Regions from separate parts of the Paenarthrobacter sp. CAP02 genome, predicted to be linked through region 3. Evidence: riboswitches for the same ligand, from Rfam matches in the RefSeq annotation. Region 3 holds a riboswitch; each other region holds the start of a gene.
The links. A riboswitch is a leader RNA that binds a small molecule or an ion and turns the genes downstream of it on or off. The one in region 3 is predicted to bind S-adenosylmethionine.

Region 1: it holds a riboswitch for S-adenosylmethionine, as region 3 does, so the genes downstream of both, ABHM97_RS19650 (DUF1737 domain-containing protein) here and metX (homoserine O-acetyltransferase MetX) in region 3, are expected to answer to the same signal.
Region 2: it holds a riboswitch for S-adenosylmethionine, as region 3 does, so the genes downstream of both, ABHM97_RS08560 (aminotransferase class V-fold PLP-dependent enzyme) here and metX (homoserine O-acetyltransferase MetX) in region 3, are expected to answer to the same signal.

What each region holds. Positions count from the first base shown of each region.
Region 1 covers NZ_JBEEII010000014.1:88,622-93,181, forward strand. The annotation lists gene ABHM97_RS19635 (UDP-N-acetylglucosamine 1-carboxyvinyltransferase) at 1-43, shown strand, start outside; gene ABHM97_RS19640 (O-succinylhomoserine sulfhydrylase) at 55-1,263, opposite strand; gene ABHM97_RS19645 (rhodanese-like domain-containing protein) at 1,264-1,674, opposite strand; gene ABHM97_RS19650 (DUF1737 domain-containing protein) at 1,671-1,934, opposite strand; SAM riboswitch class IV at 1,948-2,061, opposite strand; gene ABHM97_RS19655 (NtaA/DmoA family FMN-dependent monooxygenase) at 2,227-3,555, shown strand; gene ABHM97_RS19660 (aromatic amino acid ammonia-lyase) at 3,555-4,560, shown strand, end outside.
Region 2 covers NZ_JBEEII010000004.1:169,165-173,724, reverse strand. The annotation lists gene aroA (3-phosphoshikimate 1-carboxyvinyltransferase) at 1-70, shown strand, start outside; gene rsgA (ribosome small subunit-dependent GTPase A) at 73-1,188, shown strand; gene hisN (histidinol-phosphatase) at 1,243-2,055, shown strand; SAM riboswitch class IV at 2,239-2,352, shown strand; gene ABHM97_RS08560 (aminotransferase class V-fold PLP-dependent enzyme) at 2,386-3,792, shown strand; gene ABHM97_RS08555 (class I SAM-dependent methyltransferase) at 3,913-4,560, shown strand, end outside.
Region 3 covers NZ_JBEEII010000002.1:51,315-55,874, reverse strand. The annotation lists gene ABHM97_RS03255 (VOC family protein) at 1-492, opposite strand, end outside; gene ABHM97_RS03250 (bifunctional o-acetylhomoserine/o-acetylserine sulfhydrylase) at 698-2,038, shown strand; SAM riboswitch class IV at 2,211-2,327, shown strand; gene metX (homoserine O-acetyltransferase MetX) at 2,343-3,476, shown strand; gene ABHM97_RS03240 (hypothetical protein) at 3,485-3,904, opposite strand; gene ABHM97_RS03235 (winged helix DNA-binding domain-containing protein) at 3,948-4,560, opposite strand, start outside.

The DNA.
Region 1 (4,560 bases), on a different contig from region 3:
ACTGAACACCATCGGCGCGAAAATCGAGTACTTCCAGGACTAAGCCACGCAGGTTCAGACCTGTTTGAGGGCCTTCTCCAGATCCAGGATGAGGTCGTCGACGTCCTCCAGGCCCACGGACAGGCGAACCACGCCATCGCTTAGCCCAATTGCTGCGCGGCCCTCCGGACCCATGGCCCGGTGGGTCGTCGTGGCCGGGTGGGTGATGAGGGACTTGGAGTCGCCAAGGTTGTTGGAGATGTCGATGACTCCGAGGCCGTCCAGCAAAGCGAAGGCGGCCTCCTTCGCGGAACGTCCAGCCGACGGCGAAAGCTCGAATGTCAGGACCGTACCGCCGGCCTTCATCTGCTTTGCCGCGAGCTCGTATTGCGGGTGCGACTTCAACAGCGGGTACTTGACCCAGCTGATGGCGGGCTGCTGCTCGAGCCATTCCGCGATCTTCAAAGCGGACGCAGAGCTGTGATTCACGCGCAGCCCCATGGTCTCCAACCCCTTGGTCAGCACCCAGGCGTTGAACGCGGACAGCGAAGGTCCGGTGTGCCGCATGAGCTGCTTGACCGGGCCGTCGATGAACTCCTTGGTGCCCAGGATGGCGCCGCCAAGAACGCGGCCCTGGCCGTCGATGTGCTTGGTGCCGGAATACACGATCACGTCGGCGCCCAGCTCACCACACCGCTGCAGCAGTGGAGTGGCAAAGACATTGTCGACGACGACGGTCGCGCCGGCGGCATGCGCCAGCTCGCTGACGGCGGCGATGTCGACGATCTCCTGCATGGGGTTGGACGGGGATTCGAAAAACACGGCCGTGGTGGGCTTGGACAGGGCTTCACGCCACTGGTCCAGGTCGGGTCCATCAACGAATACTGTCTCCACGCCCCAGCGCGGAAGAATTTCGTTGAGGATCACGAAGCAGGACCCGAACAGGGAGCGGGCGGCGACTACGCGGTCACCGGCAGCCAGCAGGGCACCCAAGGCGGTGAATACCGCAGACATGCCGGACGCCGTCGCAAAGCAAGCTTCGGTGCCCTCCAGCAGGCGGAGCCGTTCCTGGAAGGTGGCCACGGAGGGGTTTCCGTAACGGGAGTAGACGAATCGCTCGTCCTCACCGGTGAAGGCACGTTCGGCAGCGGCAGCCGATTCGTAGACGAAGCCGGAGTTCAGGAAAACGGCCTCGGACGTTTCCTGGAAGTTGGTGCGGTCAAGACCGCCACGGACGGCCTGGGTATCAGGATTCCAGCCAGCGGCGTCGGGATTGAAAGTCACTTAGTCGGTCCCCAGGTTCGTTGGTAGGCCACGGTTTTTCCAGCCATTTACAGTGCGCTCGCCATAGCGGTCAGGCTCGCCTTCAAAGCCCTCAAGGACGTTGTACGCGGTGAAGCCTGCCTGGGTTGCGGCGATGGCTGCAGCGATTGAACGCTGGCCGGAGCGGCACAGGAAGACCAGCTCCACGCCGTCGTCTTCGGGCGCTTGCTGCCGCAGGTCCTCGATGAAGCGGGAGTTGGGGATGCCGCCGGCGAGGTTCCACTGGATGAACAGGGGATCGTTGTCCGTAGCTTTGGTGTCCGGGATACCGATGTGGGCCCATTCGCCCTCGGTACGGACATCCACCAGGATGGCACCCGCCTCAAGTTTGGCCCACGCGTCCTGCGGGGTCAGGTCACCTGCGTAGCTCATGCGTGGCCCTCGAATGCTTCGTCGTCGTCATTTTCAAGCTGGTCGACGGCGTCGGCCACGGCGGCGTCTGCGTGGGCGATCGCTGCGGGAAGCACGATTGCCTGGGCGACGATGACGTCCGTGCCATTAAAGGTGGCTGCCGGGCTGCCATGGAGCACATAGCCCTCGGCGAGTGCGGAGCTGATCCGCTCGCAGAAATCGCGGGTGTCCGGGCCTGTGATCAGGCGGTAGGAAAGTTTTTCTTCAGTGGGTTCAGGCATTGCTGGTGCTCCTCAGTCACGCTTGCAGTTCGAATTTGTCCGATACGCCGAGTAGTCACCTGAGGCACCCCGCCGGAGAGAGGGTTGCCGACCAGCAAGTCAGGGCTTCGCGCTGGTACTCATTACTCAAGAAAAACGTAGCATTCAGGGCGCCCGGGCTGCATGTGGCGGAGGTTTGCCCGCCGTCATGTTGCGTAACCGGAGGGTGCTGTGGCAGGGCCCATTTATGACGTCCCGGGAGCATAATTGACGCAGTACGTCCCCCTGTAACTTCGCAAGAAACCAGGTCGCGGTGAACGAACAGAGCAGTCCTACACTCAAGCCCATGCTGCATTTTGGATGGTTCGTGGGCCACGGATTCGGAGTTCAGGGTTGGGGGACGCCCGGCTACGGGCTGGGCTATGACTGGAAGAAGCCTGCCCTGTACCAGGAGGCCGTGCGGGCCTTCGAGCGATCCGGGCTCGACCTGTTCATCATCGAGGACTCGCTTACCGTTCCTGATACCTACGGCGGTACGGCCGAGGTGTCCCTGGCGCATGCATCCTTCGCACCCAAGCACGACCCCCTCGCGTTGGTTCCCTACCTGCTCTCCGCGACAGAGCACCTCGGGATCGTGCCCACGGTCAGCGCTTCCTTCTATCCGCCCTTCACTGCCGCCCGGCTGCTGGCCACCTTGCAGCACTTCTCAGAGGGTCAGCTTGGCTGGAACGTGGTGACGTCCGGCAGCGACCTCGCGGCGCAAAACTACGGACTGGACCAGCAGATTGAACATGACCTGCGGTACGAGAAGGCGGAGGAATTCGTCGACGTCGTGAGGCGGCTTTGGCGGAGTTGGGAACCAGGCGCCGTGCTGGAGGACGTTTCCGCCGGGGTATTCGCCGACCACACCAAAGTTCACCCGATCAACCATGAAGGCGACTTCTTCAAGGTCCGGGGCCCGCTGAACACGGCGCCCCTGCCGGAGGAGCCCGTGTTGGTTCAGGCGGGGGCTTCACCCCGCGGCAAGGCGTTCGCCGGCGGACATGCCGATGTGGCGATCGCCCTGGCACGTGGTGTGGACGGGATGAAAGCGTACCGGGACTCGATCCGCGCCGAGGCCGCGAAGGCCGGCAGGAACCCTGATGACGTGAAGGTCTTGTTTGTCCTCAAGCCCACGGTGGTCGGTTCCGCTGCCGAAGCCGAGGAACTGCGTGCCCAGCGGCGTGAGCTCACCCAACGCGACATCGACAGCCAGCTCAACTCCATCTCCTACCTCTCCGTGATCGACTTCAAGCAGTTCGACCTCGATGCCCCGTTGCCCGAGCTGACGACCAACAGCAACCAAGGGACCTTGGAGCACTTCGCAAAAGCCGCGCCGCCAGGTTCCACGCTTCGCCAGATCCTGCAAGCCCGCAGCGGTGGGGCAGGGGACTCGATCATCGGTACGGTGGGCGAAATCGCCGACTACCTCGAGGAGTCCGGCTCCGCGGTGGGCGGAGATGGGTTCCTTTTCTCCGGCTTCGTTGATCCCGTGACGGTGCATGGAGTGCTGGACAAACTCACCCCTGAGCTGCGCCGGCGGGGGCTGTTGAGGAAGAGTTACGGCAACGGCGGATTCCGGCAGAACCTCCTGGACTTCTGATGACGTCCGATGATGCAGGGACCCTGGTGATAGGAACGGCCCCGATACGCGCTGAACGCTTGGCCCTGGCAGCTAGCGACGACTCGTTTCACGTGAAACTCAACCATGATGCGTTGACTTTGATCGGCCGATCCCGGGAGATCTTGGAGCAGGCTGCGGCGTCCGGCCAGCGGGTCTACGGGCTCAATACCCTGCTGGGATCCGGTCGTGACACCGTTGTGGAGGACAAGTCGATCCTCAGCTATCAGGTTCAGGTTGTCCGGTATCACAACAGCGGCGTGGGCCCATATCTGGACCGCGCCGCCGCCCGGGCCGTCATTCTTGCCCGCCTTGTGGGATTCAGCCGTGGTGGCTCAGGAGTGCGTCCCGAGACGGCCCGTTTCTATGCCGAACTCCTGAACCGCGGCGTCCACCCCGCCATCCCTTTCGAGGGCTCAGTGGGCTCATCGGACCTCACCCAGCTCGCCGCTGTCGCGGCCGTGGCCCTTGGCGAAGGTGAAGCGTTCGACGTCCACGGCACCTTGGTCCCGGGTTCCAAAGCGCTCGCTGACGCCGGGCTGCAGCCCCTCACTCTCGCAGCCGGTGAAGCCCTGTCGCTGGTGAGCGCAAACTCCTACTCCGTGGGCGTCGGTGCCCTGGTCCTTAGGCGACTGCGGCACCTGGCCGAACTTGCCGACGTCGCGCTTTCCTTGTCCCTTGAGACCATCGCAAGGTACGACGGCGGTGGGAACCTCAGCCCGTTTTCGCCGGCGATCCAGGCAGCCAAGGCAGTGAACGGGCAGCGGGACTCGGCCGCTGCTGTTCGTCGACTTTTGAGCGGCGGCTGGCTGGAGGATGTCCGGGCTGAGGTTTCGGTTCAGGACGCCCTCTCCTTCCGGGCCGCACCGCAGACACACGGGGCATTCCGGTCCTTGGTGTCGGATCTGGGTGAGGCGCTGGAAGTGGAACTCAACGGACGCGGTGATAACCCGTTGGTGGATGTCGGGTCCGGGCAGGTGGTGTCTG
Region 2 (4,560 bases), on a different contig from region 3:
CATGCCGGAGTTCCCGGACATGTGGGTTCGAATGCTCGGGACTGCCGGCGCGGAAGAGGCCGGCAACTGACCATGGCCCGTGACGCACGCTCCTGGGACGAGTCCGATGTCCGTATCCGTCCCAACAAAAAAGGGTCACGCCCCAGGACCAAGGACCGCCCAAGCCACGATGACGCCGTCATTGGGCGCATCATCACAGTAGACCGGGGACGGTACCGGGCAATTGTCGGGGAAGACACCGACAACGAGCGCCTGGTCATCGCAGCGCGGGCCCGTGAACTGCGGCGTAACCCCGTGGTCCCGGGTGACTTCGTCGCCCTGGTCGGAGATGTCTCCGGAGACCCGGATACCCTCGCCCGCCTGGTCCGGGTGGAGGAGCGCAGGACGCTCCTGCGCCGCAGTGCCGACGACACCGATCCGATCGAACGTGTGGTCGTGGCCAATGCCGATCAACTCGTGGTGGTGGTGGCGGCCGCGAACCCCGAGCCCCGGACCGGATTCATCGACCGTGCCCTGGTGGCCGCGTATGACGCCGGCATCGAGCCGCTGCTGCTCATCACCAAGGCGGACGTCAAGGACCCGGCGGAACTGCTGGCGAACTACCTCAGCCTGGACTTCCCCGTAATCATCAGCCGGACCGCCGATTCAGGGGCCGGCGGCATTGACGCGCGTTCCGACGACGGCCTGTCTGCCCGCCTGGACCGGGATGCCGTCGCGCAGCTCCGCTCCCACCTCGGCGGAAAAGTAACTGTCATGCTCGGCCATTCCGGTGTGGGCAAGTCCACCATGGTCAACGCCCTGACGGGTGCCGAACGCGCCACTGGCGGCGTGAACGCCGTGACGGGCCGCGGCAGGCACACCTCCTCGTCGGCCCTGGCCCTTAAACTCGATGACGCCCCCACGGGAAGCTGGATCATCGATACTCCCGGCATCCGCTCCTTCGGTTTGGCCCATGTGGACCCGGACCGGATTCTGCGCTCCTTCCCCGACTTGGAGCCCGGCACGGATGGCTGCGAACGCGGCTGCAAACACGACGCAACCGCCATCAATTGCGGACTGGATGCGTGGGTCAACGAAGGCCATGCCGGACCCTCAGGCGTCGCCCGCCTTGCCTCGCTGCGTCGCTTGCTTGGGGCCGATCCCCGGCTCGAAGCGAAAGAGGCCAAGGAATTGGGCACGGTCAACTGATCGTGGCGGCTTCACGTCCCCACTGCGGCCATTGATTCAGGATAGTTTGGTGGCATGACCCATCCCGTTTCCACCTACAACGATGACTTGCGTCTCGCCCACGTCCTCGCAGACTCAGTAGATGCCCAGACCATGGATCGCTTCAAGGCACTGGACCTGCAGATCGAAACCAAGCCGGACCTCACACCCGTCACAGATGCGGACAAGGCCGCGGAGGAAGCGATTCGCGGCCAGCTGTCCCGTTCCCGCCCCCGCGACGCCGTTCTTGGCGAGGAATTCGGCAGCAGCGGACACGGCTCGCGTCGTTGGATCATCGATCCCATCGATGGCACCAAGAACTTCGTTCGCGGTGTTCCGGTATGGGCAACGTTGATTGCGCTGGTCGATGAAGGCGAACCGGTTGTTGGCGTAGTGAGCGCCCCGGCTCTGGGCAAGCGGTGGTGGGCAGCCAAGGACATGGGTGCTTACATGGGCCGTTCGCTCGCCTCCGCCACACGCCTGAAGGTTTCCAACGTCTCCCGGTTGGCGGACGCGTCGATGTCGTACTCGAGCCTTTCCGGCTGGAAAGAACGCGGCAACCTCGACGAATTCATGGGACTCACAGAGGACATCTGGCGTACTCGCGCCTACGGGGATTTCTGGTCCTATTGCCTGGTCGCCGAAGGCGCCGTGGATATCGCCTGCGAACCTGAGCTGAATCTCTACGACATGGCCGCCCTGGTACCCATCGTCACCGAAGCCGGCGGACGCTTCACGTCCCTGGAAGGCGAAGACGGACCGTTCGGCGGTAACGCGTTGGCCACCAACTCGATACTGCATTCGGAGGTCCTCAAGCGCCTCAACCCCGGGCTGGACGACCTCCTCTAGCTCCGGTTGCGGCAAGGCCCATATCGAACCACCACGAAATTTTCGACGGCGGATGGCCCCTTTTAGGGCCGTCCGCCGTTTTATCTTCGCCCAATGACGACTTTTTCGTTCCACGTAACAATGCGCTTAACAATGTTCACCGGCTTTGGAGGGGCTGGAGGGTATGCCCTAACCTTTCTTACAGGTCACGAGTGCCAGCGCTAAACCCCGGTTTGCTGGCCGGCAACCCTCCATTCGCGGTGGGGTGCCCCGGGTGACGACCCGGCCGGTCCGGAACGGATACGGCAAGCGCGGATCCCCCATGCGGGGGTCCCTCTTAAGTGAGGTCCCATGAGCACCGTTACGTTCAACGCCAACACCATTCCGTCGTTTGCTGAGGCAAGCGCGGTGCCGGTTGCTGCAGCACGTCCACTGGCCGCTGTCACAGGCGCGGAGCTGCAGGCACCCCTGATCCAGGGCGGCCATGTCCGTTATGCCAACCTCGACTACGGCGCATCGGCACCTGCCCTGACCATCGTCTCGGCGCACCTCAACGAGGTTTTGCCTTACTACGCCAGCGTTCACCGCGGTGCAGGTTTTGCTTCGCAGATCAGCACCTCCGTCTACGAAAATTCGCGGAACATTGTGCGTGAATTCGTGGGCGGCCGGGCTGACGACTCGGTGATTTTCACCCGCAACACCACGGACTCCCTGAACCTGCTGGCCGGATGCCTCCCCGTGGTTGATGGCCAGGTCGCTGGCGAGGTTCTTTACTTGGACATCGAACACCACGCCAACCTGCTGCCTTGGCAGGGTGTGCCCCACCGAAGCGTCGTTGCAGCACCAACCCTGGCCGCCACGTTGGACAAACTCCGCGATGAGCTCGCCCAAGGCGGCGTGAGCCTGCTGGCTGTCACCGGCGCTTCCAACGTCACCGGTGAAATCCTCCCCATCGCCGAACTGGCTGCCCTTGCCCACGGGTTCGGCGCACGGATCGTGGTGGACGCCGCCCAACTTGCACCCCACCGCCGCATCAACATCGCAGAAGCGGACATCGACTACCTGGTCTTCTCCGGCCACAAGCTCTACGCTCCGTTCGGCGCTGGAGTGGTGGTGGGGCGCCCTGACTGGCTCGACGCCGGCGTCCCCCACCTGGCTGGCGGCGGAGCCGTCCGTGAAGCCCGGTTGGATTCGGTCAGCTGGGCTACCGGCCCGGCCCGCCATGAGGGCGGTTCTCCCAACGTCCTGGGAGCGGCAACCCTGGCCCGCGCCACCCAGGTACTGGCCAGCCTGGATGAGCAGGAATGGCATGCCCATGAAGCGGCCATACGTTCCTACCTTGTTGAAGGCCTGGAAGCGATTGAGGGCGTCTCTGTCCACAAGATCTTCAGCGATTCCGCAGACACCATCGGTGTGGTCAACTTCTCCGTGGAAGGCTTCGACGCCGGTTTGGTCGCCGCCTACCTCGCGGCGGAACACGGTGTCGGCCTTCGGGATGGCCGGTTCTGCGCCCACCCGCTGCTCAAGCGCCTGGGACTCCCGTCAGGTTCGCTGCGGGCAAGCTTCGGCGTCGGCTCCCGGTTGGAGGACGCTACCAGGTTGCTGGCAGGCATCGAGGAACTCAAGCGCAACGGACTTGGCTGGGACTACGTCGTGGACGAAGGCCGCTGGGTACCTGCGAACGACCACCGCAGCTACCCCGAATGGGCACCCAATACTCCGGGCACGGCAGGCGCGGCGCCCTGCACTGTGGACTAGGAATCCGCGCACCAAAGGGTTTCACGGCTGCGGTAAATTCGTAGGGTACCTTTTGGCAACCCTGTGAAGGAGCTCCGCGTGTCCACGCCGTCCCCCGGAGCCGCGAGTCGTCCGGCGGTCATTCCCGGACCAGCAGGACCACGCGGTCCCAAGCTCCACGCCACCCGCAGGCACGAACTGGGCCAAAGCTTCCAGGACGGCGGGGAGCACTATGACCGCGTGCGCCCCGGATACCCCATGGACTCCCTGGAATGGATCCTGCCCCAAGGGGCCCGGACAGCGGCCGACATCGGGGCGGGCACCGGCAAGTTCACGTCGCTTCTCCTCCAGCGGAACCTGGAGGTTGCCGCCGTCGATCCTTCACCGGACATGCTGGAACAACTGCGCAAAAGCTATCCGCAGGTCAACGCACTCGTGGGAACAGCCGAGGCAACAGGGCTGACGGACTCAGCATTCGACGTCGTCAGCGTTGCGCAGGCATGGCACTGGTGCGACCCCCTCCCCGCCAGCACGGAGATCGCCAGGATCCTCAGGCCCGGAGGAACGATGGGTCTGGTGTGGAACCAGTTGGACACGTCCATCCCTTGGGTCCACAGGCTGTCCCGGATCATGCACGCAGGAGATGTCCACAAGCCGGGATTCCGGCCAGTTATCGGCCCGGAATTCCAAGGCCTGGAACGCCACCTGACCACATGGGAGGATCCCCTGACTCCAGAGGACATCATGGAGTTGGCGAAGTCCCGCAGTTACTACCTCCGTGCCGGCGAG
Region 3 (4,560 bases):
CGCAATGGTGAGGCTGGACATCTTCACGTCACTTTCGTAGACCTTTGAAGGATGCAGGGTGGGGTCGCCCTCCCACTTGAGGAGGTAAGGGACCTGGGGATCGGCAATCAGGCCAAGGATGCCGATCTGCTGCCACACCAGCTCGCGGCCGTCAGGGAACTTGCGGTTACCGGGTACGGCGGCACGGCCGAGGCGCTCCTCGAAAGGGGCGAGGTCGTCAACGGCGACGCACCAGCCCATCCAGCCACCACCGGCAGCCGAGCGTGCACGCACTGCCTGGCCAAAGGGGGCTTTGTCGGAAGCCGGGTGGTCCAGGACCTCCACGACTTCCAGGTACTTGTTATCCGCGAGGGGAATGATCATGTTCCGGGTTCCGAAGCGCGGGTGCACTCCGCCCCGGACTGCGTCCACTCCCAATGCCGCGGAAATTCGTTCGGTAGTGGCCAAAAGGCCATCTCGTTCACAGGCGTAAGAGACGTGATCCATGCGCATGGCATCATCTTGGCACTTTGTGATCGGCGTCTCAGCTAAGCCAAGCCTTACCAACATGGGATGTTATTGCACAAGGGTGCAACAGTGTCACAAACGTACGCCGGGGGACCGAATCATTCCACCGGCGTCACAAAGCTGTCCAAGGCCCGCAGGGTGTTCCTAGACTGGCCCCAGTTCACACCACTTCATCAATTCCGTTGAAACCATGTGCCACGAACAGGAGAACTCCATGTCCCAAGGATGGTCTTTCGAAACCCGCCAGATCCATGCAGGCCAAGAGCCTGACGCCGCCACCGGTGCTCGTTCGCTGCCGATCTACCAGACCACGTCCTTCGTGTTCCCCAGCGCCGAAAGCGCAGCCAACCGCTTCGCACTAGCCGAGCTCGCGCCGATCTACACGCGCATCGGAAACCCCACCCAGGATGCCGTTGAACAGCGGATCGCCAGCCTTGAAGGGGGCCTCGGCGCGCTCCTGCTCAGCTCCGGACAAGCGGCGGAGACGTTCGCCATCCTGAACATCGCCGAGGCGGGCGACCACATTGTGGCCAGCCCCAGCCTCTACGGCGGGACCTACAACCTGCTCGCGCACACCCTGAAGAAGTTCGGTATTTCGGTCACCTTCGTCGCGGACCCGGACAACCTGGACCAGTGGCGTGACGCCGTGCAGCCGAATACCAAGCTCTTCTTCGGCGAAGTAGTGTCCAACCCGCGCCAGGACGTCCTGGACATCGAAGGTATCGCAGGGGTCGCGCACCAGGCCGGGGTGCCGCTCATTGTCGACAACACCCTGTCCACTCCCTACCTGATCCGTCCCATCGAATGGGGCGCCGACATCGTGGTGCACTCCGCCACCAAGTACCTCGGCGGACACGGCTCGGCAATTGCCGGGGTGATCGTGGATTCGGGGAACTTCGACTTCGGCAAGGACCCCGAGCGGTTCCCGGGCTTCAACACCCCCGATCCCAGCTACAACGGCCTGGTCTACGCCCGCGACCTCGGCAAGGACGGGGCGCTCGGCGCAAACCTCTCCTACATCCTCAAGGCCCGCGTCCAGTTGCTCCGGGACCTGGGCTCCGCCGTCGCGCCTTTCAATGCCTTCCTGATCGCCCAGGGGCTGGAAACCTTGAGCCTTCGCGTGGAACGCCACGTCGCCAACGCCACCAAAGTGGCGGAGTGGCTTGAAGCGCACGACGACGTCGAATCGGTCGCCTACGCGGGTCTGCCGTCCAGCCCGTGGTACCAGCGCGGCAGGAAGTATGGCCCCAAAGGCACCGGCGCCATCGTCGCATTCAACATCAAGGGCGGCGTCGAAGCCGGCAAGCGCTTCGTGGACGGGTTGGAGCTTCACTCACACGTGGCAAACATCGGCGATGTGCGTTCGCTGGTCATCCACCCGGCCTCCACAACGCACAGCCAGTTGACAGCAGAGCAGCAGGAGATCGCCGGCGTCAAACCGGGCCTGGTGCGCCTGTCTGTTGGCATCGAGCACGTGGACGACATCATCGCCGACCTCGAAGCAGGCTTCAGGGCGGCCAAGGGCGCTTAGTAGCCCGCCTGATCCAGTAACGAACACCTTCTGTGGAGCGCCGCCCGCGCCGTCGAATATTCGAAGGGCGGTGCTCCGCAGCGTCCACTCGCGAACGATGTGACCCGAAACCGTCACAGTGTTGTCATATTCTTCGCCAGAGCGGCCCTGTTTTTCCTACACTCTTTCTATAGGTCACGAGTGCCAGCATGTAGCCCCGGCTTGCTGGCCGGCAACCCTCCTCCGCGGTGGGGTGCCCCGGGTGAAGACCTGGCCCGTTCGCGCGCAAGGCGACGGGCAAGCGCGAGGAATAGGTGTCAAAGGAATGACCATCACTGCAACAGCCATACCCACAGCCGAGGAAGCGGACGGCACGGTTAGGTACGCCAGCATCGGTTCGCTCGAACTCGAGGCCGGTGGTTTCCTTCCGGACGTTGTCCTGGCCTACGAAACGTGGGGCCGGCTCAATGCGGATGCCTCCAACGCCGTGCTTATCGAGCATGCGCTCACGGGCAGCACACATGTGGCCCGCGGAGCAACCGACGAGGAAGGATGGTGGGAACAACTCGTCGGACCTGGCGCCACCATCGATACCACCAAGTACTTCGTGGTCTCCATCAACATCGTGGGCGGCTGTTACGGAAGCACGGGCCCGTCCTCCGAAGCACCGGACGGCCAGCCCTGGGGCTCCCGGTTCCCGCTGATCACGCTGCGCGACAGCACTGAGGCTGAAGCGCGACTCGCAGACACCTTGGGAATCAAGGCCTGGCATGCCGTACTGGGCGGATCCATGGGAGGTGCCAGGGCCCTGGAATGGGCCGTGACATTTCCCGAACGGGTTGAACGGTGCGCTGTGATTTCGGTCGGCGCCTACAGCACGGCCGAGCAGATTGCGTTCGCGCAGGCCCAAACCCTTGCCATCCGGCAGGACCCGAACTTCAATAACGGTGACTACTACGGCGGCCCAGCCCCGGAAGAGGGCCTGGCATTGGCCCGCCGGATTGCGCACATCACCTACCGCTCGGCCCTGGAACTGGATTACCGGTTTGGCCGGGAGCCGCAGCACCAGGAAACGCCGCTTGCTGCCGCCGTCCTCGCGGAGCGGGGCCGATACCAAGTGGAGAGCTACCTGGACCACCAAGGGAACAAGCTTGTCCGCCGCTTTGACGCGAACAGCTACGTTGCCATCACCGAAGCCCTGATGTCCCACGACGTGACCAGGGGGCGTGGCTCACTCCGAGACGCACTGTCCCGGACCACTGCGCAGTTCTTCATTGCGGCGGTGGACAGTGACAGGCTTTACTTCCCCGCACAATCGCGGGAATTGGCGGCCGCGCTTCCCGGGAAGGTTCCGGTCCACGTCATCGAAGCCCCGATTGGCCACGACGGCTTCCTGACCGAAATCGGCCAACTGTCCGCGCAACTCCACCAGGCCTTCTTTTCCCAGTCCGCCTCCTGAAGCGGCATTTAGCCGTTCATGATGTCGCCGCGCTGCTTCATGTAGTCCTCCATGGCGATTTCGCCGTTGCTGAACTTCGCGTCAAGCTCGGCCAGCTTCCGTGCCCTAAAGCCATGCGGCTCCGAAGGGGTGGGTGGGGGTGTTGGCATCGGGGATGAAGGGCTCGACGGCGGAGCCGCCTGCGGTGCCTGATCAGCCGGGCGGATGACGGCCGGGTCGGTGGGGTACCCGGGGTACCCCTGCTGCGGATAGCCCTGGGGTGGATATCCCGGGCCGGGGAGGTTCTGCGGCGGGTAGCCCTGGGGTGGATATCCCGGCCCGCGGAAGCTATTGTCCTGGAGCCTGCGGGCGCGCGAGCGGTTGTACAAGCGGATCCCAAAGGGAATCACCCACGAGCAGACGATGATCCAGAAGATCAGATTGTTCACGGTTCAGGCCTCCTAGGTCTGATCCCAGCTTAGCCCTGACGCCTCATGCCCTTTTGGTCGGGAGGCCAAGGAAGCGTCCGTATCGCTCCACTTCGGCGTCCAGGGCGGTTTGCTCATCCGGCGTCGTGGGCCGGTCCATCCTGATGTCGAGTTCGCAGACGCCGTTGATGAATCCGTGCCGCCACCACCCTGCCAATCGTCCGTCCACCAGCACAACGTGCAGGGGGCTGTTGTCCGTGGAAAGGTACGGTGCCGTTCCGCCGAGGTAATGCCGTGACTGGGAGTAACCCATCACGTACTCGTCATAGCACTGGATGAGGTCAACGCGTGGGAGTGCCGCCTCGTGGCGCGGCCCGGAAAGCCCCTCGACTTCTTCGGAGGCGAGGTGAAATTCCAACCCATCGAAAGAGGCCGACCCGAGCGTTCCGGGAGAGAGCTCACGGGCAACATCGAGCCCCAGCTTTACGTCCTTCATGGTGAGCCCGGACCAGGCTGCGCAGTCCTTCACGGTGGCAGGTCCGCGGCTGGCGAAGTACCGCAGGGCCAGCTGCCCGAGGGCCTGTTCACGGTCCGTGCCGGTCAGTGGCCCGCCCGTGGAACCCGTGATCCGTTCGTCGAACAGGGCATAGGTCTGTTTCAGCGCACCACCCGAGGAT